3 regions of the Bradyrhizobium sp. HKCCYLS3077 genome follow, and region 1 is predicted to be linked to each of the others. Evidence: predicted binding sites of a transcription regulator. Region 1 holds the regulator's gene; each other region holds the start of a gene.
What was found. Region 1 encodes PhoB, which activates phosphate uptake and scavenging genes when phosphate is short. Its sites were predicted from a motif close to TGTCATNNANCTGTCAT; they were not measured.
Positions count from the first base shown of each region.

Region 2: ugpB (sn-glycerol-3-phosphate ABC transporter substrate-binding protein UgpB) is a predicted target of PhoB. The motif match lies at 1,955-1,971, and genes of this name have one in related genera.
Region 3: ACQR0Z_RS11565 (Orn/Lys/Arg decarboxylase N-terminal domain-containing protein) is a predicted target of PhoB. The motif match lies at 2,936-2,952, and genes of this name have one in related genera.

Region 1 covers NZ_JBNPTH010000003.1:116,527-122,339, forward strand. Annotated here, with positions in the region: gene pstA (phosphate ABC transporter permease PstA) at 1-269, shown strand, start outside; gene pstB (phosphate ABC transporter ATP-binding protein PstB) at 266-1,087, shown strand; gene phoU (phosphate signaling complex protein PhoU) at 1,116-1,832, shown strand; gene phoB (phosphate regulon transcriptional regulator PhoB) at 1,849-2,556, shown strand; gene ACQR0Z_RS12420 (trypsin-like serine protease) at 2,651-3,967, shown strand; gene ACQR0Z_RS12425 (HoxN/HupN/NixA family nickel/cobalt transporter) at 4,239-5,261, shown strand; gene ACQR0Z_RS12430 (HupU protein) at 5,288-5,813, shown strand, end outside.
Region 2 covers NZ_JBNPTH010000001.1:194,379-200,191, forward strand. Annotated here, with positions in the region: gene ugpA (sn-glycerol-3-phosphate ABC transporter permease UgpA) at 1-498, opposite strand, end outside; gene ugpB (sn-glycerol-3-phosphate ABC transporter substrate-binding protein UgpB) at 584-1,900, opposite strand; gene ACQR0Z_RS00935 (CaiB/BaiF CoA transferase family protein) at 2,092-3,294, opposite strand; gene ACQR0Z_RS00940 (organic hydroperoxide resistance protein) at 3,437-3,862, opposite strand; gene ACQR0Z_RS00945 (MarR family winged helix-turn-helix transcriptional regulator) at 4,037-4,495, shown strand; gene ACQR0Z_RS00950 (GIY-YIG nuclease family protein) at 4,500-4,751, opposite strand; tRNA gene ACQR0Z_RS00955 (tRNA-Ala) at 4,972-5,047, opposite strand; gene ACQR0Z_RS00960 (TIGR02300 family protein) at 5,129-5,536, opposite strand; gene aroA (3-phosphoshikimate 1-carboxyvinyltransferase) at 5,686-5,813, shown strand, end outside.
Region 3 covers NZ_JBNPTH010000002.1:1,178,975-1,184,787, forward strand. Annotated here, with positions in the region: gene ACQR0Z_RS11560 (GNAT family N-acetyltransferase) at 1-525, opposite strand, end outside; gene ACQR0Z_RS11565 (Orn/Lys/Arg decarboxylase N-terminal domain-containing protein) at 533-2,890, opposite strand; gene cobT (nicotinate-nucleotide--dimethylbenzimidazole phosphoribosyltransferase) at 3,077-4,132, shown strand; gene ACQR0Z_RS11575 (histidine phosphatase family protein) at 4,132-4,725, shown strand; gene cobS (adenosylcobinamide-GDP ribazoletransferase) at 4,722-5,441, shown strand; gene cobD (threonine-phosphate decarboxylase CobD) at 5,438-5,813, opposite strand, start outside.

The DNA of each region.
Region 1 (5,813 bases):
CCGGCCTCATCACCGGCGTGCTGCTGGCGACCGCCCGCGTCGCCGGCGAAACCGCGCCGCTCCTGTTCACCGCGCTGTCGAACCAGTTCTGGAGCCTCAACCTCTCCAAGACGATGGCGAACCTGCCTGTCACCATCAACAACTTCGTGCAGAGCCCGTATGCCTATTGGAAGCAGTTGGCCTGGAGCGGAGCCCTTCTCATCACTCTGGCCGTGCTCGCTTTGAACGTCGGTGCACGCATTCTCGGCGCCGAGAGGAAAACGAAATGACCGAACTGTCCGTCTCCGTCAGTCAGCCCGCTCACACCCTTCACGGCCAGCCGCTCCCCGAGGCGCCGGCCAAGGTGACCGCGCGCAACCTGAACTTCTATTACGGCGATCATCACGCGCTGAAGAACATCAACCTGACGCTGGGCACCAACCGCGTCACGGCGTTCATCGGCCCGTCCGGCTGCGGCAAGTCCACCCTGCTGCGCATCTTCAACCGGATGTACGATCTCTATCCGGGCCAGCGCGCCACCGGCCAGCTGATGCTGGACAACACCAACATCCTCGATCCCAAGCTCGATCTCAATCTGCTGCGCGCGCGGGTCGGCATGGTGTTCCAGAAGCCGACGCCGTTCCCGATGACGATCTACGAGAACATCGCCTTCGGCATCCGGCTCTATGAGAAGATCTCGAAGTCCGAGATGGACGACCGCGTCGAGAAGGCGCTGCGCGGCGGCGCGCTGTGGAACGAGGTCAAGGACAAGCTCAACGCCTCTGGCCTGTCGCTGTCCGGCGGCCAGCAGCAGCGCTTGTGCATCGCGCGCACGGTCGCCGTCCGGCCCGAGGTGATCCTGTTCGACGAGCCGTGCTCGGCGCTCGACCCGATCTCGACCGCCAAGGTCGAGGAGCTGATCCAGGAGCTCGCGGAGAACTATACGATCGCGATCGTCACCCATAACATGCAGCAGGCGGCCCGCGTCTCCGACAAGACCGCCTTCATGTATCTCGGCGAGCTGATCGAGTTCGACGAGACCAGCAAGATCTTCACCTCGCCGAGCGATCGGCGGACCCAGGACTACATCACCGGCCGGTTCGGCTGACGCCGACAGCATTCTTCAGGAGATCAACATGGCCAGTGAACATACCGCCAAGGCGTTCGACAGCGATCTGCAGGACCTCACCCGGCTGGTGTCGGAGATGGGCGGCCTCGCCGAGCGGCTGATCGTCGATTCCGTCGACGCGCTGGTGCGGCGCGACGTGGCGCTCGGCCAGAAGGTGGTCGCCGCCGACGCCGAGGTCGACAAGCTGCAGCGCATCATCGAGGAGCGCGCGGTGCTGACGATCGCCCGCCGCCAGCCGATGGCGGTGGATTTGCGCGAGATCGTCGGCGCGATGCGCGTCGCCACCGATCTGGAGCGCATCGGCGACCTCGCCAAGAACATCGGCAAGCGCGTCGCCGCGCTGGAGAGCGACTTCCATCCGCTGAAGCTGATCCGCGGCCTCGAGCACATGACCGACCTGGTGCAGTCGCAGGTCAAGACGGTGCTGGACGCCTATGCGGCGCATGACCTGCCGGCGGCGATGACGGTGTGGAAGGGCGACGAGGAGGTCGATGCGATCTGCACCTCGCTGTTCCGCGAGCTCCTGACCTACATGATGGAAGACCCGCGCAACATCTCGTTTTGCATCCATTTGATGTTCTGCGCCAAGAACATCGAGCGGATGGGCGACCACGCCACCAACATCGCCGAGACGGTGTTCTATATGATCGAGGGCCAGCAGATCATGGACAAGCGCCCGAAGGGCGACATGACCAGCTTCGCGACCACGATCCCCGGTAACTGAGAAAGACGATTTCGACATGGGTGCGCGAATTCTGGTGGTTGAGGACGAGGAGGCGCTGACGACGCTGCTGCGCTACAACCTCGAGGCCGAAGGCTACGAGGTCGAGACCGTGGCGCGCGGCGACGAGGCCGACACGCGGCTCAAGGAGCGCGTGCCCGATCTGGTCGTGCTCGACTGGATGCTGCCGGGCCTGTCCGGCATCGAGCTGTGCCGGCGGCTGCGGGCGCGGTCCGAGACCAAGCAGCTGCCGATCATCATGCTCACCGCGCGCGGCGAGGAGAGCGAGCGTGTGCGGGGGCTTGCGACCGGCGCCGACGATTACATCGTCAAGCCGTTCTCGGTGCCGGAGCTGCTGGCGCGCGTAAAGGGCCTGCTGCGGCGCGCGAGCCCGGAGCGGCTGGCGACCGTCTTGTCCTATGGCGACATCGAGCTCGACCGCGAGAAGCGCCGCGTCGCGCGTTCGGGCCGGCCGATCGATCTCGGCCCGACCGAATACCGCCTGCTCGAATTCTTCCTGGAGCATCCCGGCCGCGTGTTCAGCCGCGAGCAGTTGCTCGACAGCGTCTGGGGCCGCGACATCTATATCGACGAGCGCACGGTGGACGTGCATATCGGCCGGCTGCGCAAGCTGCTCAATCCCGGCCGCGAGCAGGATCCGATCCGCACCGTGCGCGGCGCGGGCTATGCGCTGGATGATCGGTTCGCCAAGTCGGAGCAGGCGTGACGGGCGAGCAGGCCTGATCGCGCGGTCACGCCGTTGCCGTCTTGATCCTGTGTGATCGAGTTCCCATCATCATGGTCGGACCTCGGCAGACGCAATGATCAGGACGCTCGCTATCTTGTTGGCCTTGTTGCTTGTGGCTGCCGGCAATGCCGCAGCCGCCGAGCTCGAGGACGCCGTCGCTGCGGCGTCGAATGGACAGCCGGCGGCGGCGTTGCGCCGGCTCCAGCCGCTCGCCGCCAAGGGCGATGCGCGCGCGCAATTCAATGTCGGATTCATGCAGGCCTTCGGCCTGGGCGCCCCGCGCAACCAGGCGGAGGCGCTGGTCTGGTACCGCAAGGCCGCCGATCAAGGGCTCGCCGTCGCCCAGCATTATCTCGGCATCGCCTATTTCAACGGGGAAGGCGCCGCCCGCGATCACGGCGAAGCCGCGCGCTGGTTCAACCGCGCGGCGGCGCAGGGCTTTGCCCAGTCGCAATACATGCTCGGCCTGATGATGCTCGACGGCGAGGTCATGACCAGGGACGTCATCCAGGGTTATGCTTGGCTGGTGATGGCCGGACGCAGCGGCGTCAGGTCGGCCGGCCGCGAGATCCAGAGAGTGAAGCTCAGCGAAGCGCAGCGGCAGCAAGCCGAGGCCACCATTGCGGCGTGGCGGCCGAAGCCGGAATCGGCAGATGCCGGCATCGCCAATCCGCGCGCGGAGCAACTGCTCGGGCTCGACCGCCACTTCGGCGACGTCGTCGATCCCACCTCCTGGCCGGCATCATCGATCGGTGTCGTGACCGTGGCGCAATACAGTACGGGAGGCTCGTGCACCGGCACCTTGGTGGCGCCGCGCGTGGTGCTGACGGCGGCGCATTGTGTCTTCAACGGTCTCACCCAGGTCAGCCCCGGCAACGTCCATTTCCTGGCGGGCATGAACAAGGGCACGCCCGCGGCCTCGTCGGTTGCCGACAAGCTGATCGTCGCGCCTGAGTTCATACCGACCCAGCACGACAAATGGTCGATCGACCGCTCGCCGGCCGACTGGGCCCTGATCATCCTGAAGGATGCGCTGCCTTCGAAGCCGGTGGCAGTGAAGTCCGTGGGCCGCGACGAGCTCGCGGCTGCGACCAAGGCGGGCACGATCTCCGAGATCGGCTACGGTCAGGAGCGGCGCTATTCGCCGACCGGCCAGCGTAATTGCAGCGCCGGCATGACCAAGGACGCCCGTCTGCTGACCGTGCATTGCCTCGCCAATTTCGGCTACTCGGGCTCGCCGATCCTGGCCGAGATCGGCGGCGAGCCGGTGGTGGTCGGCATCTTTTCGGCGTTCCACGAGGAGACCCGGCTGATGTTCGCCGCGCCCGCCAGCCAGTTCGAGGCGGCCGTGCGGCGCGAGATCGCCGCGCAGAGCGCATCCGCGCGGTGAAGGAAGGGAGGAGAAGAGGGAAGAGAGTTGGACACGGGCTGGTCAATGTTTGTGCGTGACCGGATAGCGGATTGCCAAGGCAAAGATGGGAACCTCGGCCGCACGGACGACGAGGGTTGATTTGCAAGTGATTTGGGCCTGGCAGCGTGAGCCTTGCCTTTTGGCGCGGGTCTTGCTCTCCTGTCCGAGTATGACGATTTTGCCAATTGATCATCCTGGTCCCGCGCGCTGGATCCAAGCCTGGCTGCGGCCGGTCGGGCGTCGCAATGCGATGCTGCTGGCCGGTCTCGTGCTCGCCAATGCGCTCGCCTGGGCCTGGGCGTTCGCACTCTATGCCGATCGCCCTGCCATCGTCGGCACCGCGCTGTTGGCCTGGCTGCTCGGCCTCCGCCACGCTGTCGATGCCGATCATATTGCGGCGATCGACAATGTGGTCCGCAAGCTGGTGCAGGACGGCGATGCGCCGCGCGCCGCGGGTCTTTACTTCGCGCTCGGCCATTCGAGCGTCGTCGTGATCGCCACGATCGTCGTGAGCCTGGTCGCCGGCGCGGATCTGTTGCGGGAGGACAGTGCGATCCGGGCGATCGGCGGCGCCATCGGCACCTCGGTGTCGGCAGGCTTCCTGCTGCTGATCGCGTTGGCGAACCTCGTCCTGTTCGTGAACCTCTGGCGCCGCTCGCCCCGGTCCGAAACGGACAGCGCGAGCCCCGGCAACGGCCTCCTGATTCGTCTGCTGCGGCCCGTGCTGCGGGTCGTGTCGCGCGCCTGGCACATGTTCCCGCTCGGCTTCCTGTTCGGCCTCGGTTTCGACACCGCCAGCGAGATCGGTCTTTTGAGCCTGTCGGCGACCGAAGCGGCCCGCGGCGAGAGCCTGGTGCATATCCTGGTGTTCCCGGCGCTGTTCGCCGCGGCGATGGCGACCGTCGACACCGCCGACGGCATGCTGATGGTCGGCGCCTACCGCTGGGCGCTGACGGATCCCGCGCGCAAGCGACGCTACAATCTGGTGATCACCGGGCTGTCGGTGATGATCGCGCTGGTGATCGGCGGCGTCGAGGCCGCCACGCTGCTGGCGCCGCTGTTCGGCCTGACCGGAACCTGGGCCGATGTTGCGAGCGCGCTCGGTGATGGAATCGCCGATCTGGGGATCGTCGCGGTCGTCCTGTTCGGACTGATCTGGGCCGGTGCCGTGGTCTTCAACCGCCGCCCGCGCGATTCCGAGGCCGACGCGGCGCTTGCCACCCTTCGTGCGGGGACGCTAAACCCCGGGGAGATACCAAACACGACAGCATGAAGCTGTGCTGAGGGCAGGACCTCACGATGGCCGGCGCGGAGGGAATGACCAGGATGCTGTGGCTGCAGGGCGCGAGCTGCGGCGGCTGCACGATGTCGATCCTGGAAAGCGGCGCCTCCGGCTGGTTCGACGAGCTGCGCCAATCCGGCATCGACCTGATCTGGCACCCTTCTGTCAGCGAGGAGACCGGCGACGAGGTCGTCGAGCTGCTCGACGCGATCCGTGACGGCCGCGAGCGGCTCGATCTGCTGGTGCTCGAAGGCTCGGTCGCGCGCGGACCGCATCTCAGCGGTCGCTTCAACATGCTCGCCGGCACCAACCGCTCGATCTATCACTGGCTGCTCGATCTCGCCCCGCTTGCCGACTACGTCGTCGCGGTTGGAAGCTGTGCGGCCTATGGCGGCATTCCCGCGGCCGGGAGCAATCCGACCGACGCCGTCGGGCTGCAGTTCGAGGGCAGCGATGCCGGCGGTGCGCTCGGCTCCGGCTTCCGCTCGAAGCGCGGGCTGCCGGTCATCAATGTCGCGGGCTGCGCACCGCATCCCGGCTGGG
Region 2 (5,813 bases), on a different contig from region 1:
CCAGACCGCGGCCATCACGACGAGGATCATGGCGTGGGTGCCGTCGAGCATCGGGTTCCAATTGAAGCCCATCACGCGCAGCGGTCGCGCCAGGGTGCCGAGCGTCGGGTGGAAGATGAAGAACCACAGCACGCCGGCGATCGCCGGCGCGACCGCGTAGGGCCAGATCATCAGCGTCTTGTAGGCGGAGGCGCCCTTGAGGTTCTTGTCGGCCTGCGTCGCGAACAGCAGCGCGACGCCGAGCGACAGCACGGTGACCAGCGAGGAGAACACCACGGTCGTGCCGATGGCGGTGTAATATTCCGGCTGGGCGAACAGCGCCTGGTAGTTCTCGAACCCGACGAATTCGGAATTGAGGCCGAAGGCGTCCTCGCGCAGGAACGACTGCCAGATTGCCTGGCTGGCCGGCCAGTAGAAGAAGATCAGCGTGATCGCGAGCTGCGGCGCCAGCAGCAGGTAGGGCAGGAGCTTGCCGTTGAAGACGACCGACTTTTCCATGGAGCGCGCCGCGTGAGGGATAGAAGTGAGGCTTCCCCTCCGGTGGGAGAGGAAGCCTCTGGGACGGCCTGACTTTGCCGTTTCCTTACTTGGCCGTTTTCTCGAAGGTGCGCAACATCGCATTGCCGCGGGCAACGGCGGAATCGAGCGCCTCCTTGGCGGTCTTCTTGCCGGCGAGCGCGGCCTCGATCTCCTCGGCCCAGACGTCACGCATCTGCACCATATTGCCGAAGCGCAGGCCACGCGAATTCTCGGTCGGCGGCTTGTTGGTGAGCTCCTTCAGCGGCGTCTGCGGCACCGGGTTCTTGTCGTAGAAGCCGTCCGCCTTGGTCTTCTCATAGGCCGCGGTGGTGATCGGCAGATAGCCGGACTCCTGATGCAGCCTGGCCTGGCGGTTGGTGTCCGACAGGAAGGTGAAGAACTTGGCGACGCCCTTGTACTCGTTCGCCGTCTTGCCGCCCATCACCCACAGCGAGGCGCCGCCGATGATCGAGTTCTGCGGCGCGCCCTGCACGTCCGGATAATACGGCATCGGCGCCGAGGTGAAGTCGAACTTCGCGGTGCTCTTGGCGGTGGCGTAGTAGCCCGACGAGGTCATGAAGATCGCGCATTCGCCTGAGCCGAAGCGGCTCTCGGAGGCCGAGCCGCGGCCGGAATAGTCGTAGGTCTTGTCCTTTTGCAGCTCGACGAGGTTCTGCAAATGCTTGATGTGAAGCGGGGTGTTGAATTCCAGCACCGTGTCGAAGCCGTCGAGACCGTTGGCCTTGGTGCCGATCGGCACGTTGTGCCAGGCCGAGAACTGCTCGATGTGCGCCCACGACGCCCAGGCATTGGAGAAGCCGCAGGTGTCGTGACCGGCTGCCTTCAGCTTCTTGGCGGCCTCGAACACCTCCGGCCAAGTCTTCGGAATCTCGGCGACGCCGGCCTTCTTCAGCTCGTCCTTGTTGATCCACATCACCATGGACGACGAGTTGAACGGGAACGACAGCATGTCGCCCTTCGACGTCGAGTAGTAGCCGGTGATCGCCGGCAGATAGGCCTTCGGATCGAACGGCTCGCCCGCTTCCTTCATCAGCTCATAAACCGGCTTGATGGCGCCCTTGGCGCTCATCATCGTCGCGGTGCCGACCTCGAACACCTGCATGATATGAGGCGCGTTGCCGGCGCGGAACGCGGCGATGCCGGCGTTCATCGTGTCGGGATAGGCGCCCTTGAAGGTTGGCACGACCTTGTAGTCGCTCTGCGAGGCGTTGAACTCTTCGGCGAGCTTGTTGACGATGTCGTTGTTGCCGCCGGTCATGGCGTGCCACCACTGGATTTCAGTCACCGCGAGTGCGGGCGAAGCAGCAAAACCAAAGGTGGCTGCAACGGCAGTCGCGGCAGCAATTTGTCGAAATGACATCAAAAAGATCCTCCCATGAACGTCATCGGTCGTGGCGGCCGTTAACAGCGCCAGATGACAGTTATGTGAATGTATAGACGTATGACCTGACGCGGGAAAGCCACGCGCAGTGCGTCCGCGAAAAGCGGTAAATCGCATCTCTCCGTCACCGCGTCGTGGTGCGACGCGGCGACGCAGCGCGTGCGATGCGATCAGCGTTTGCGTTCCGTGCAGACGGTTCCAGCTTTCCGCAACGCTTCGATCTCGCTCGGCGTGTAGCCGAACTCGCTCAGCACCTCCTCGGCGTGCTGGCTGTATTTCGGCGGTGTCGAGCGCAGGCTCGGCTTGGTGCGTTCGAGCCGGATCGGCGACGCCACGCCCTTGTACCAATCCTTCTCGATGACATCGCCGCGATACAGCGTGTGCGGATTGGTCAGCGCCTGATCGATCTTCTGCACCGGGCCGGCGGGCAGGCCGGCGGCGAGCAGGCGGTCGCACAGCGGCTCGGCCTCGAACTGCCGGAACACGGCGGCGAGCTCGGCGCGCAGCGCCTCGCGATTGGCGACGCGGTCGCGGTTGCGGGCGAAGCGCGGATCGGTGCCGAGCTCGGGGCGGCCGATCTCCTTGGCGAGCTTGCGGAAGGTGCCGTCATTGCCGACGCCGATGAAGATGTCGTCGGTCTTGGTCGGGAAGATCGCGTAGGGCACGAGGTTCGGATGCTCGTTGCCGGTCAGCGACGGCGGCTTGCCATGCATGAAGTAGTTGGCGGTGTGCGGATGCATGATCGCGAGGCCCGTTTCGTAGAGCGTGACCTCGAGGAACTGGCCCTGTCCCGAACGCTGCCGTTCCGACAGCGCCATCAGGATGCCGATCGCGGCGTAGAGGCCCGTGGTGATGTCGACCAAGGGCACGCCGATCCGCATCGGGCCGCTCTCGGGCGAGCCGGTCGCCGCGATCATGCCGGTCATCGCCTGGATGATCGCGTCATAGCCGGGATTGCCGCCGCGCGGGCCGTCGGCGCCGAAGCCGCAGATGCGGCAGTGCACGAGCTTGGGGAATTTCTCGCGCAGCACGTCGCTGCCGATGCCCCACTTTTCCAGGGTGCCCGGCTTGAAGTTCTCGATCAGCACGTCGGCATTCTCGAGCATCTTCAGCAGCACGACGCGGCCGCCCTCGGAGGCGAGGTCGAGGCCGATCGAGCGCTTGTTGCGGTTGATGCCGACGAAGTAGGCCGCGTCCTCGTCGTGGAACGGAGGGCCCCAGTCGCGGACCTCGTCGCCGGCGGGCGGCTCGACCTTGATCACGTCGGCGCCGTGGTCGGCCAGGATCTGCGTGCAATAGGGGCCGCCGAGCACGCGCGTGAGGTCGATCACGCGCAGGCCGGCCATGGCGCCGGGAGCAAATGGGAGTGTCATGGACATCGCGAGGTTGGTTGCAACTCGCGGCCATTAAGCATTGCTGCGCCACTGGCGCAAACGGGCTTACGCGAATGCAGCCCTCGCGAAAAGGCGAGGGCTGCATGGTGCGTGGCGATCTGCCGCGCAGCAGAATTCAGGCTCAGACGACAGTCAGCTTGACGTCGACATTGCCGCGGGTGGCGTTGGAGTAGGGGCACACCTGGTGGGCCTTGGCCACGAGCGCCTCGGCATCCGCCTTGGCAAGGCCGGGCAGCGAGACCGCGAGCTCGGCAGTGATGCCGAAACCGCCTTCCGAGCGCGGACCGATGCCGACCGTGGAGGTCACCGACGCATCGGCCGGAACCTTCGGGCCGCCCTGCGAGGCCACGAACTTCATCGCGCCGATGAAGCAGGCGGCGTAGCCGGCCGCGAACAGCTGCTCCGGATTGTTGCCGGCGCCGCCGCCACCACCGAGCTCCTTCGGGGTGGCGAGCTTGACGCTCAGCGAGCCGTCGAGGGTGGCCGCCTCGCCGTCGCGGCCGCCGGTGGCCTTGGCGCTGGTCTTGTAGAGCACGTTCACGGACATGGGGTGTCTCCCGATTGGGGTGGAGTGGAATTCAGTGAGACGTATTTTGCACACAAATCGATTGCGCACAATATAATTGTTCGGTAGAAAATTCGTGATCGGTGTTTTCCGGTCGTTGCCGCCGCCCTCGCGCAACGCCCAAGATGTGCCCGACGATCCATCCCTGGTGTGACCATGCCCAAGAAGACGACAGCCGACGTGCCCCTCCAGCTCGGCAGCCAGCTCTGCTTCGCGGTCTATTCGACGGCCCACGCGTTCAACCGCGTCTACAAGCCGCTGCTCGACCGCCTTGGCCTGACCTATCCGCAATATCTGGTGATGCTGGTGCTGTGGGAGGGCGATGGTCTTACCGTGAAGGAGATCGGCGCAAGGCTGTTCCTGGACTCGGGCACTCTGACCCCGCTGCTCAAGCGCATGGAGGCGCTGCATCTGCTGACACGGACGCGATCAACGGAGGACGAGCGCCAGGTGCTGGTGACGCTGACAGGGCAGGGGGCGGCGTTGCGGGAGAAGGCCAAGGCGATCGTCCCGCCGGCGATCCTGGACGCAACAGGCTGCTCGATCGCCGAGCTGGCGGATTTGCACGGCAAGCTGGTGAAGCTAAGGGAGCGGCTGGAGGCGGCGGTGGAGTGAGGGCTCAAGCCGGCCCGAGCAGGCGCTTCTTCGAGAACGCGCGTCCCGAGTGCGATTTCAGATAAGCCTCGAAGGCTAACGCGCGGTGCTTGTCCGGAAAGGCGCAGTACCAGACCAACGTCCAAGGCAAGAACTTGGAGGTGTGGGCTGAGCGGCCGGCGTTGTGATCCTTGAGACGCTGCCGGATGTCCGCGGTCGCGCCGATGTATTCCTGATCGGGAAAGCTGACGCTACGGATGATGTAGACGTACCACATGACGATGGGCTCGCCGCGAGGGATCGCAGGCGCGCATTTTGTGGCCGGGAAAAGAACTTGTCAGCTTGGCTTTCACGCCGTCGCGTCAGCCGAACTCAAACGAGAAGGAAGGACTTCGTTGCTGAGCAGCCCGGCTTCGCCAAGGGGCTTCGCCGGGCACCACGCTTCGCCCTCAGGGCTCCGTCGTGGCTGCGCCACGCGTAGCCCGGAGGGCGAAGCGTGGTGGAGCCAGGCGGGATCGAACCGCCGACCTCTTGCATGCCATGCAAGCGCTCTCCCAGCTGAGCTATGGCCCCTGAACCGAACCGGCGGTCTGGGCGACCGCCGGGGAGCACCGTGAACCACAGTTCGCGGCTGATCTCAAGTGGCTTCGACGATTATTCTTCGTCGCCGCCGACATCGCCGATGATGTCTGTGACATCTTCGTCGCCTTCTTCCTCGTCGGCGATGAAGGTCGAGTCGTCATCCTCGTCGTCGTCGAGGGTCTCGTCGATCTCGATATCGTCCTCGGACTCGGGCACGACGGCCTTGACCTTGCCGGAGTTCTCCTCGGCGTCGGCCTCCTCGAGCGACACCAACTCTTCGGCCTCGGCCGGCTCGTGCGCGGTGTCCTGCGCCGCCGCGGCACGCGCCGCCTCGCCGCGCATGGCGCGGGTCGGCGCCACCGGAGCGATCGGCACGACCTCGCCGGTGTAGGGCGAAATCACCGGGTTCTTGTTGAGGTCGTAGAACTTTTTGCCCGTGGTCGGGCAAATGCGTTTGGTTCCGAGCTCGGATTTGGCCACGTGCAGGCGTCCTGGCAATGTCTGAAAAGCGGTGTCTCACTTGGCTAGTTGCCGCGCCGCTGTCAATAGCGCTTTCAACCGGATATCACGGCCGTGACGGCCGCCGGGCGCTGTGATACCTGCCGGCCCGAAAACCCGAGGATCCCGCCGTGAGCACGTCAGCCGCCCCCACTCCGCTCGAATCCCGCGCCTCCGGGCCGCTTTCGGGCACGATTCGCGTGCCCGGCGACAAGTCGATCTCGCACCGGGCGCTGATCCTGGGCGCGCTGTCGGTGGG
Region 3 (5,813 bases), on a different contig from region 1:
GCGCTGGACCATCACGGTGTCCGACCAGCGCCCGTAGCGGAAGGCGACGCCGGGCAGCAGGCCAACCCGGGCGAAGCCGAACCGCTCGTGGATCCCGAGCGAGGCGGTGTTGTCGGCGTCGATGTAGCCGATCATCTGCCGATAGCCCGCCGCCGCGCAGGCATCGATCAGCGCCTGCATCAACAGCCGGCCGACGCCGCGGCCGAGATGCTCGTGATGGACGTAGATCGAGTGCTTGACCGCGAAGCGATAGGCCGGCCGCTTCCTGAACTGCACGACATAGGCATAGCCGACGACCTCGCCGCGGAACGTCGCCACCAGATGCGGCAGGCGCTGGCTGCGCAAATTCTTGCGCCGCTGCTTGAGATCATCGGGTTCGGGCGCGCCGGTGCCGGCCGCACTGTCCTCGACACCCCGGCGGACGTGCCGCCGGTAGATCGACAGCATCGCCTCGACGTCCTCATCGCGCGACGGACGCACCAGCACCGGAGGCTCGGTGTCGAGAACGGGGGCGGTGTCGTCCATGGGCGAATTACTCTGCGCAGACATAGGTGTAGAGCCGGATCCGGCCAGATTCGTCGATCTCCTTGTACAATCCCTGAATCTCGACGTCGAAACCGGGGAAGGTGTTGAAGGCGCGCTCGAACATCTTGAGGTAATCGATCATCGGCTTGGCGCGCTCCGACAGCCGCTCGCCCGGCACGATGGTCGCGATGCCCGGCGGGTAGACCACGAACGGCGTCGTGGCGATGCGGCCCGCGATCTCCTCGATCGGCAGGTAGTCGACCTCGTTGCGCATCAACGCGCGCGCCGCCTCCCGCGGCGACAGCGCGATCTCGGGCAGATGCTGCGGCTGGAACTGCCTGGCCTGCAGCGCGCTCACCTCCGCCTCGCGGTAGAAGCGGTGCATGTCGGCGCAGAGATCGCGCAGCCGGGTCTTGCCGTAGCGCTGGTAGCGCTTGCGGGTGAACTCGGGGATGGCGTCCTCCAGCAGCACGTTGTCATCGTGCAGCCGCTTGAAGGCGACGAGACCGCTGATGAGCGTGCCGGCCTTGCTCGCCTCGACCCCCGGCGTCAGCAGGAAGAGCAGCGAGTTGAGGTCGTTCTTCTCGGCGACGATCCGGTTCTCGCGCAGATATTGCGCGACGACCGGCGCCGGGATGCCGTGCTCGGCATAGCCGCCGGTGGCGCGGTCGAAGCCGGGGGTGAGCAGGGTGAGCTTGTTCGGATCGGTCATCGCGAAACCGGGCGCGAGATCCGGGAAGCCGTGCCAGGCCTCGCCGGGCGCGAGCTGCCAGAGCGCGGCGTCGGTCGCGAGCTGATCGGTCGAGATCGCCTCCCAGGCGACGTCATGCCGGCCGCCGGGGCTCGCTGCATCGGGGATTGAGACACGGTCGGGGACGAACGGCTCGAAGAACCAGCGCCGCGCCGGATCCTTCTCCTTCTCCTCGAACTCCCGCCGCATCGCCCTGATCTTCTTGCGCAATTCGATGCCGAGCCGGATCGTGTCGTCCCACAGCACCTCGCCGGAGCGGCCCTTCATCATCTGTGCGCCGACGTCGAGCGAGGCGAACAGCGGATAGAACGGCGAGGTCGAGGCGTGCTGCATGAAGCTTTCGTTGAAGCGGCGATGCTCGACGCGACGGCGCTGGCCCTTGATGTGGCGGTCCTTGATGTGGATCTGCGAGGCCTGCGAGAAGCTCGCGAGCTGCTTGTGGGTCGACTGCGTGGCGATGATGCCGGGCGCATCGGGGCCGAGCTCGGACAGGCCCATCGCGAAGCGGCCCGCATAGAGCGGGTGGAACTTCATGAACCCCGCCCAGGCCTCGTCGAACATGATGTACTCGCAGAGGTGCCCGATGCGCTTGAGGATCATCTCGGCGCTGTGGATGGTGCCGTCATAGGTGCACTGCTCGACCACGGCGACCCGGAAAGGCCGCTCCTTGCGCCAGACGTCGGGGTCCTTGACGAGCGGATTGTTGCGGATCCGCTGCCGCAGATGCTCCTCGTCGAGCAGGTCCCAGCGCATCGGCCCGATCAGGCCCCAGGCGTTGCGGACGGTCGGGACGTAGACCGGCACGCCGCCGGCGATCAGCAGGGCGCCGTGATGGGCGGCCTTGTGGTTGTTGCGGTCGAACAGCACGAGATCGCCGTCGGTGACCAGTGCGCCCAGCACCACCTTGTTGGAGGTCGAGGTGCCGTTGAGGACGAAATAGGTCTTCTCGGCGCCGAAGATCTGCGCCGCCTCCTTCTGAGCCCGCAGCGCCGGTCCCTCATGGGTGAGAAGATCCCCGAGATCGAGCACGGAATTGTCGAGGTCGTCGCGGAACACGGCCTCGCCGAGATGCTCGACGAAGATGCGCCCGATCGGGCTGCGGCTGTAGAACACGCCGCCATTGTGCCCGGGGCAGGTCCAGAGCTGGTTGCCTTCCTCGGCATAGTCGACCAGCGTGCCGAAGAACGGCGTCTTCAAGGTCTCGGCATATTGCTTGAGCCGGCTGATCAGATTCTTGGCGATGAACGCCGGCGTTTCCTCCGAGAGGAAGACGTAGCCGTCGATGAAGTCGAGCACCTCGACCGGCAGATCCTCGAAGCGCTTGCGCCGAATCAACAGGATGATCGGGAAGTCCAGGCCGCGCCGCCGCATCAGGTTGATCAGCGATGCCGTCTTGCCCTCCAGCCCCTTCTTGCCCCAATCGACCACCATGCAGCCGATCGCGGCATCCGTCTGCACCGCGATCTCGGCGTCCTCCAGCTTGCGGGCGCGCACGACCTCGAAGCCCGAACGCTGGATCTCCTCGATGATCTGGTTGAAGCGGACGCCGGCGAGGTCGTCGGTCTCGAACACAGGTGCGGCGAACAGGAAGGTGAAGCGGCGGAAATAATCCATGGGCATCTTTCGGCTGGGTGGGGCAGAAACCTGTCGGATGGTTCGATGACAGTTGGATGACAGCCGGGCGCTGGCCGGAGGGAGGCGGTCGTCCGGCTGCCGGTTCCGCAGAAGCTGCCGATGCGCTTGTCTTGGCGGTGCGCCGGTGGCAATCGTCCGCGACCAGGAACGCTGAAAGGACCCATCTTGCTCCCCGACTGGATCAGCGCCGAATGCCCAGCGCCCTCCCACTCGCATCGCGAGGCAGCCCTGGCGCGCCAGGCGCAACTGACCAAGCCGCTCGGCGCGCTCGGGCGGCTGGAGGAGGTCGCGGTCGAGCTGGCGGCGCTGCAGGCCTCCGAGCGGCCGGCGGCGGAGCGGGTTCCGGTGGTGCTTTTTGCCGGGGACCATGGCATCGCCGCCCAGGGGGTCTCGGCCTATCCGCCGGAAGTGACGGTGCAGATGCTGCACAACTTCGCCGGCGGGGGCGCGGCGATCTCGGTGCTGGCGCGCAGTTTGGGCTGTCCGCTGGAGGTGGTCGATGTCGGAACGCTCGCCGTCGACGCGGTGCGTGGGGTTTCCGTCGACAAGCCACGGCGCGGCACTCGTGACTTCAGCGCGGAGCAGGCGCTGACGCCGGAGGAGGTCGCCTTCGCCTGCGAGGCCGGGCGACGCGCGGTCGCTCGGCAGGCCGACCACGCGCCCGATCTCGTGATCTTCGGCGAGATGGGCATCGGCAATACGACATCGGCCGCAGCGATTGCAGCAGCGCTGCTGTCCTGCGCGCCGCACGACATCGTCGGCAGCGGCACGGGGCTCGATGCTGACGGGCGAGCCAGGAAAGCCGCGGTGATTTCCGCAGCCCTGGCGCGGCATGGCTTGATGCCGAATGCGGCCGTGGCCGATGTCCTGGCCGCCGTCGGGGGCCTCGAAATCATCGCGATGGCCGGCGCGATGATCGCGGCCGCGCAGCGGCGCTGGCCGGTGCTGGTCGACGGCTTCATCGTCTCGGTCGCAGCCCTCGTGGCGGTCAGGCTCAATCCGTCGTGCCGGCCCTGGCTGTTGTTCTCGCATCGCTCCGCGGAGCGCGGCCATGCGGTCGTGCTCGACGCGCTCGGCGCCCGCCCGCTGATCGACCTCGATCTCAGGCTCGGCGAAGCCTCGGGTGCTGCCACGGCGCTGCCGATCATCCGGCTTGCCTGCGCGCTCCACAACGGCATGGCCACGTTCGCGGAGGCTGCCGTCTCCGGTCGCGAAACCTGATGCGGATCGATCTGCTGCGGCACGGGACCACCGGGCGAGACGGCCATCTCGATGGCCGCACCGATCCGCCGCTGAGCGAGGCGGGCTGGGATCAATTCCGGCAGCAGACCCAAAGCGGGGAATGGAGCCGCGTCGTGAGCTCGCCGTTGGTGCGCGCGCGTGCTGCGGCTGAGGATTATGCCCGACGGACCGGCTGCGCGCTGCACGTCGATCCGGATTGGAGCGAGCTCGATTTCGGGCAATGGGATGGACGCAAGCGCAGCGACATTATGAGCGCACCGGAAGAGGCTGCCTTGCTCGAGGCCTTCTATGCTGACCCGATGGTGGCGGCACCGGATGGGGAGAGCTGGGCCGATCTGCAAGCGCGGGTATCGCGCGCAGTTGACCGCATTCTCGTGACACCCGAACTGGCGTCGGTCCTCGTCGTCACGCATGGCGGGGCGATCCGCGCCGCGCTGGCGCACCTGCTCGGATGGCCCTTGCGCCAACTGTGGAGCCTGCGCATTCATCCTGGCACCCGTCTCACCCTGGAAGCCGGGCAGGGCGCGGATGGCGCGCCATGGGCCGAAATCGTCGAGATCATCCAGCCATGAGCTTGCGTGAATTCTGGATCGCCCTGCAGTTTCTGACGCGTCTGCCGACACCACGCGTGGCCGACTCTCGGCCCGATGATCTCGCGCGAGCGTCGCTGTGGTTTCCAGCCGTCGGCCTCGTGATCGGCGCCTGTCTCGCGATTGTCGCTCGAGTCTTTCAGAGTGCCGATCCCTGGATCGTCGCGCTCGCCGTACTGATCGCGTGGATCTGGATCACGGGCGCGCTGCATCTCGACGGGCTTGGCGATGTCGCTGATGCGTTCGGCGCATCGCATGGCAAGCCGGAGCGCTTCGTCGCGGTGCTCGGCGATCCCCATGCCGGCAGCTTCGCCGTCGTTGCGATCGCGCTGCAGATTGCCGCGAAGCTGGTGCTGATCGCCGAATTGGCGACCGGGCCGACGGCCTGGGCGCTCCTGCTCGTTCCGGCCTGGGCGCGCCTGGGGACGCTGGTCTGCACCAAGACGCTGCTGTCGTTGAAGCCAGGGATGGGCGCGAGCGTTACGAACGGCGTCGGCTGGAATGTCATCGTGATCTGGGGCGGCGTGCTCGCGGTCGCCGCACTCGCCGGAGCGCCGGCGACGCTCTTGGCCATCGCATTGATCCCGGCGATCGCGTTCTATTGGCAATGGCGGCTCGGCGGCATCACCGGCGACTGTCATGGCGCCAGCATCGAAGTGACGGAAACGCTGCTGCTCGCAGCCTGCGTGCTCGGCTAGCGTTCAAGCGCCTGTCCGAGCCGCTGCCACTGGGCTTCGTCGCCGGGCAGGCCGAAGCGGAGCCAGTTCGGACGTGCCGGGAAGCGTCGGACGTGGATGCCACGGCGCGCAAGCCGCTCGGCGATATCGGGCGCACCATCCGCGGCGACCAGCCGGAACAGCGGTGTGCCGCCGATCGCGCGGCAGCCGGCTGTAGACAGAAGCGCGTCGAGGCGCGCGCAATCCTGGGCCAGCCGCGCGCGGGTCTGTTGCAGCCAGGTGTCGTCGGCGAGTGCGGCCGTTCCGATGGCGAGCGCGGGCCCCGAGACCGCCCACGGTCCGAGGTCGTCGCGAATATGCTGGATCACGTCGTCGGAGCCGAGCGCGAAACCG